DNA from 2 places in the Novosphingobium anseongense genome. Region 2 is predicted to be linked to the other one. Evidence: predicted binding sites of a transcription regulator. Region 2 holds the regulator's gene; the other holds the start of a gene.
The links. The regulator LexA, encoded in region 2, represses DNA repair genes until DNA is damaged. The targets are predictions, from matches to a motif close to GTTCCNCNCTTGTTCT.
Positions count from the first base shown of each region.

Region 1 (3,204 bases), on a different contig from region 2:
GAGCGCCAACGACTCGTCTGCACCTGTGTCACTCAGCGCCAACATTTTAGACATTCAGCGCTCCAAAGCGGCTCCCTGAAACCTGCCGATCATTCATATTACCGGTGCGGTGGTGGGAGCGACTTGCTTTGGGACAAACCCGTCGTTCGCGAGCACGATCTCGAAAGTCAGCTAAAGAGAAAATCGGACGATCACGAGAGGTCCGCTTCGGCGCCAATACAAGCAAGCGCAGCAAGCAGGATGGCTGACCAACCACGACACCGGCAGCCTGCCAAGGCGTTGCCGTCACCCGTCGATCTTTCTAAGTTCTTGCGACGAGTGCTGCGGCGACTCTGCTCACCGGCCGTCATAGTTTTTCACATGACTGCCGGGCATTCCGGGAACGAGAGAACATGAGCCAATCGACGATGTACGATCCCAAATTCGACGCCGGCTTGTGGCTCTCCTCGGTGGTCGACAATTCCGGCGATGCCATCCTCAGCAAGACCCTCGACGGCATTATCACCAGCTGGAATGCCGGAGCGGAGAGACTGTTCGGTTTCACCGCGAACGAGGCGATCGGCCAACCCATCACGCTGATCATCCCCGAAGACCGGCTCCATGAGGAAGCGGACATCATCAGCAAGCTGCGGGCCGGCGAACGCATCGACCGGTTCGAGACGGTGCGCCGCCGCAGTGATGGCGCGTCCGTGCATATCGAAGTCACCATCTCGCCGGTGCGCAACGCCGCGGGCGCGATCATCGGGCGTCAAAGATCGCGCGCGATATCGGCGAGCGTCTGTGTCATGCCGAGGACCAGCGGCTGCTGGTCCGCGAGATGCATCACCGCATCAAGAACCTGCTGTCTATCGTGCAGGGCCTCGTCAGCGTCGGCCGGCGACGGGCCGAAGACGTCGATGACTTCGCCGACGACCTGAGCAGCCGGATTACGGCGCTCGGCGCCGCACAGCAACTCGTCCTTGGGCTTCCGGGCGAAGAGCAGCCCGGTGCGGCGCTGAGCGAGGTCATCGGTGCGGTACTGGAGCCCTATCGCGACGACGGTCAGGTCACCGTCGCGCAGTGCGACGCACCTGTGGGCGCGCGTGCTTCGACCTCACTCGCGCTGCTACTGCACGAACTCGCCACCAACGCCGTGAAATATGGTGCTCTCTCCAATCCCGACGGTCGGCTCGTGGTCGACATCTCTACAATGGAAGCGAACGTCACCATCGCGTGGCGCGAACGCGGTGGAAGCGAAGACAATGGCGATCGGGGGTTCGGGACAGAGCTGATGCGCGCGGCGCTGCATGGGCTCGGTGGTACGATCGAACAGGCGTGGCAGGACGGCGAACGGGTCGTGACGATCTGCCTCGCGCGCGACCAGCTCACCAACTGACCACCGCAGTCAGTCGAGCCCGAGCTTCGCCTTGAGCGCGTCGATGCGCTTTGATGCCTCGGCCTTGCTGAGATCGGCAGGCGGCGGCGCTTCGCCCGCCTCCTCGCACAGCGTCGTCAGATAGGAGCCCTGCGCCCCGGTCATCGGATCATCGCCGGACACCCAGTCTTCGGGATTCTTTTCGGTGTTCGAGCCGGGATGCTCGTCGAGCTTGGGATTGTGCAGCTGTTTGGTCATGGCGATCTCATGTTCCTATATTGTTCCTCTTCAGAACGGAGACATGAACCGTCGGTTCCCGTACCGGCATCCGCGACGAAGCGAGGAAGCAAATTTGCGGGTTGGTCGTTCTCGCAGAATGCGGGGGCGAGTGTTCAGGAGACCAGCGATGCCGCAGGGCGACAAGTCGAGCTACACGGACAAGCAGAAGCGCAAGGCCGAGCATATCGAGGAAGGCTATGAGGACCGCGGTGTCGGCAAGAAGGAAGCCGAACGCCGTGCGTGGGCGACGGTGAACAAGGAATCCGGTGGCGGCAACAAATCCGGATCGGGCCGCGGCAAGCCCGAGAACCACAGCGCGTCGCGCAAGGGTGGTGGCAAGATCGGTTCGTCCCAGAGCCACGAGAAAAGGTCGGCCGCCGCAAAGAAAGGCTGGGAAACCCGCCGCAGGCAAGCGCGCGGCTAGACCTTCGCGATCGCCCTAGTCGTCAGCCTTCAGGCCGGCATACCAGTCGGCATAGGGACCGGTGCGCGCCATGTGGCGGTTGAGATCTGGCGCACCGTCGCTCCACCAGACCGGACCACGCTCGCCCAAGGCGCGTTTCGCCACGTCGACATCGGCGTGGGCTGCATCCTCGGTCGCCATGTCGCCGGCCCTTCTGGCCTGCGCGACCGCGCGCCGGGCCGCCATCAGTTGCCGGACCAGCCGCTCGCGCTTGTCCGGTTCGAGCGTGGGATTAGACATGCGCCAAAGCCGACCGCGCACGACGAAATATCGTCCATCAGGCGTGACGGGATGGTGTCCGGCCTTGGCCGGCGATGATCGTTCGTTCGCGATGCTAACTTCCACCAATGCTCTCGCGAAACCCTCTCCGCATCGACGGCGTTCCTCAACCGGACAGGAGTGACGGTGATGACCGCGAAGACTTTCAAACCCAATCTGAGGATGGCGTCAGCGGCCCGGCGCGGCCTGCGCCTGCGCGAGAAGTTCAACCGGGGCGGCACGCAGGTCGGTGTCGATCGCGCGCACCAACTCGCCGAGCAGCGGGACCTGAGCGAAGCGGATGTGAAGTCGATGCACAGCTTCTTCGCGCGCCATGCGGTCGACAAGGACACGAAAACGCACAAGTGGAACTCCGACGGTGATCCGTCCGCCGGCTTCATCGCCTGGCTGCTGTGGGGCGGCGATGCCGGCAAGCGCTGGGCGGACGCCAAGGCCCGCAGTCTCGAAACGTCCAGCCGATAATCGCAGGAGAGATGGCATGAAGCTTTATTATTCACCGGGCGCGTGCAGCCTCGCCGACCATATCGCGCTCATCGAGAGCGGCCTGGCGTTCGAGACAGAGCAGGTCGATCTGAAGTCCAAGACCACGGCAAGCAGCAAGGACTATACGACCATCAATCCCAAGGGCTATGTACCCGCGCTCGCGCTCGATGACAGCGGCGTTCTCACCGAGAATATCGCGATCCTGAGCTATATCGCCGACAAGGCGGGCAAGCTGATGCCGATAGGCGACCTTGGCCGCTTTCGCACCCTCGAAGCGCTCGCCTATATCTCGACCGAGCTACACAAGGGTTTCAAGCCGTTCTTCATGCCCGGCAGCAGCGAAGAA
Region 1 is NZ_JBBHJZ010000010.1:710-3,913, forward strand. It holds gene WG901_RS23260 (PAS domain-containing protein) at 393-917, shown strand; gene WG901_RS23265 (sensor histidine kinase) at 818-1,375, shown strand; gene WG901_RS23270 (DUF3072 domain-containing protein) at 1,385-1,612, opposite strand; gene WG901_RS23275 (plasmid stabilization protein) at 1,761-2,057, shown strand; gene WG901_RS23280 (hypothetical protein) at 2,073-2,336, opposite strand; gene WG901_RS23285 (hypothetical protein) at 2,505-2,837, shown strand; gene gstA (glutathione transferase GstA) at 2,854-3,204, shown strand, end outside.
Region 1: WG901_RS23270 (DUF3072 domain-containing protein) is a predicted target of LexA. The motif match lies at 1,624-1,639, and genes of this name have one in related genera.

Region 2 (3,204 bases):
GATCGCGCTGTTCGTTGCGGGCGGGCTCTGGCTGGCGCTGTGGCGCGGGCACCTGCGGCTGTGGGGGTTGGCACCGGTGCTGGTCGCGACAGTGTCACTCGCTTTCCTGCGCCCGCCCGACATTCTGGTCTCGGGCGACGGGCGTCATGTCGGCATCACGGGAGTGGACGGCGGCGGGCTGCTGGTCCTGCGCGAACAGAAGAGCGAATTCGTTCGCGACAACCTCACCGAACTCTCGGGCATGGACGGCGAACTGCGGCTGCTCGAGCAATGGCCGGGCGCGCGCTGCAATCGCGACTTCTGCGCGGTCACGCTGCCGCGGGCCGGGCGCGAATGGCATCTGCTGATCGGCCGCGGGCGTGACCGGGTGGCCGAGCGGCAACTGGTGGCCGCCTGCGACCGCGTCGATATCGTAATTTCCGACCGCTGGCTGCCGCGCAGCTGCCGTCCGGCCTGGCTCAAGGCCGACCGACGGACGCTGGAGCGGACCGGTGGACTGGCGATCGATCTGGCGGAGCGGCGCGTGACCACGGTCGTCGAAACGCAGGGCGAGCACGGCTGGTGGCGCAAGCCGGAAGATCGGCCGTGGGTCCGGCCCGCAAGCGGGCGTGGCGAAACTCAAGCCGCCAAAGCTTTGCCTGCAATCCTTGTCGCCCCTGAAAATGTAGGGACCCAGCCAAGCTCCCGTCCTGAAACGGAGGGTGCGTCGAGGCGCCCTTAGATGGCCCCCTGCCTTCGCACGGGTGACGATCGGATAGAGTGCCTGGAGAAGGGTGCTTCGAGAATTATCGATGAGGCGGCGGCAGGCCGCCGTTCCCCATCAGTGATACCGCCGCAGCAGTCCCGCCAGCTTGCCCTGAACCTCGACTTCGCCATCGCGATAGATCTGCGGCTCGTAGGCCGAGTTCGCCGGATCGAGACGGACCAGGCCCTTCTCATGATGAAGGTACTTGAGCGTCGCTTCCTCGCCGTGGATCAGCGCCACCACGATCTCGCCGTCGCGCGCGGAATTGGTGCGGCGGATCAGCGCGAAGTCGCCGTCGAGAATGCCTGCCTCGATCATCGAGTCGCCCGAGACCTCGAGCGCATAGTGCTCGCCGGGGCCGAGCAGCGCGGCAGGAACGGGCAGCATCGACTGGCCTTCGAGCGCCTCGATCGGCACGCCTGCAGCGATGCGGCCGTGGAGCGGGATCTCGATGACGTCGTTCGCCGGCTCGGGCCGCGGCGCCGGGGCCGCGGGCTTGAGTGCGGTCAGCGCGGAGTTGCTGTTGGCTGCGGCGCGGGTCGTGGTCTTGGCGGTCGTCACGTCCTCGGGCTGCTTGAGCACTTCGAGCGCGCGGGCACGGTTGGGCAGGCGGCGGATGAAGCCGCGCTCCTCGAGCGCCGAGATCAGCCGGTGCACGCCCGACTTCGACTTGAGATCGAGCGCTTCCTTCATTTCCTCGAACGAGGGGGAAACGCCGCTCTCTTCGAGGCGGGTCTGGATGAAGCGGATCAACTCGTGCTGCTTGCGCGTCAGCATCCTGCAGTCTCCCCTTGAAGCTCAAATAGGCGGAAGTTCAGTGAACGAATGCGGAACAATTAAGAAACGATTCGAGTGCCGTCAAGCAATTCCGCCATTCTCCAGCAAGTAGGCCGTGACCGTGTCGCCAGTCTCTCCAGCGGGTTCATGAGCGGCGCGGTCGATCAGTGCGTTACTGGCGGCGAGCGGGGCTATCGCACCGCTGTCCTGGATCGCCTGCGGTGTCACGCTTTCGCCATCCCACACCGCGCGCAGGAATTCGCGCCGCGCTCCGCCGGCACGCATGGGGGCTGCCAAACGGGTGCGAATCCGCCGCGGCAACGGCTGGGCAGCGCCGAGCAGCGCGCGCAGCAGCGGTAGCAGGAACAAATAGGCGGTGACGTGGCTCGACACCGGATTGCCGGGTAGTCCGAGGATGATCTGCTTGCCCCGGGTAGCGACGAGGATCGGCTTGCCCGGCTTGATCGCGACGCGCCAGAAGTCGAGTTCGGCACCCCAGGCGAGCAGGGCCGGGCGAACGAGGTCGTGATCGCCGACCGAAGCGCCGCCGCTGGTGACGACGACGTCGGCCTCGGCCGCGCGGTCGAGCGCTTCCGCCATGGCCTCCATCGAATCGGGTACTGGGCCCACACGCTCGACGTCGCATGACAGCGCGCGCGCCATCGCCGATAGCATGACGCCGTTGCTGGCCGGAACCTGGTGCGGCGCGCAGCTTTCGAGGTCGACCGCGAGCTCGTCGCCGCTGTCGAGCACGACGATGCGCGGCCGACGGCGCACGGCGACATGGCTATGCCCAGCGGAAATCGCGAGCGCCGCCTGGGCCGGGCCGATATGCAGGCCCGCGGTCAGTACCTCTGTGCCGAGCGCGAAATCGAGCCCGCTGCGGCGGATGTGCTTGTCCGCCGGGATGGGTGCTTCACCGGTCAAGGTGATGCGGTCGCCTTCGCGCGCAATGTCCTCCTGGAGGATCACCGCGCTCGCGCCGGCGGGCATCACCGCGCCGGTCGAGATGCGCGCGGCGCCGCCGCGGCGGACTTCGCCCGCGAACGGATGGCCCGCGGCGCTTTCGCCGATCACCTGCCAGGGGCCGGCCATGTCGCCGGCAGCTACGGCATAGCCGTCCATCGCCGAGAGATCGGTCGCCGGATGGGTACGCCGGGCGCCGACGGGTTCGGCGAGATAGCGGCCCAACGCACTGTCGACGTCGACGCGCTCGATCGGCAACGGCGTCGCCAGCGCGAGCAGGCGCGCCTGGGCTTCCTCGAGCGGCAGCGGCGGTGGCTTCACAGGTCGGCTGCCCGCCAGTCGCCCGACTTGCCGCCGCGCTTCTCGATCAGGCGAACCTGGTCGATGATCATGCCTTTGTCGATCGCCTTGGCCATGTCGTAGATCGTGAGGAGTGCGATCGAAGTCGCTGTCAGGGCTTCCATTTCCACGCCGGTCTTGGCCGTCAGCGAGGCCGTGGCGGTGGCACGGACACCGTCATCCTCGAAAGCGAAGTCGAGCGTCACGGCATCGAGCGCCAGCGGGTGACAGAGCGGGATCAGTTCGCCGGTCTTCTTCGCCGCCATGATCCCCGCAATACGCGCCGCGGCGATGACGTCGCCCTTGGGCACTTCGCCCTGGCGGATCGCTGCGAGCGCTTGGGACGACATGCGAATCCGGCCCGAGGCCACTGCCAC
Region 2 is NZ_JBBHJZ010000001.1:1,070,826-1,074,029, reverse strand. It holds gene WG901_RS05195 (ComEC/Rec2 family competence protein) at 1-721, shown strand, start outside; gene lexA (transcriptional repressor LexA) at 821-1,522, opposite strand; gene WG901_RS05185 (molybdopterin molybdotransferase MoeA) at 1,604-2,809, opposite strand; gene moaC (cyclic pyranopterin monophosphate synthase MoaC) at 2,806-3,204, opposite strand, start outside.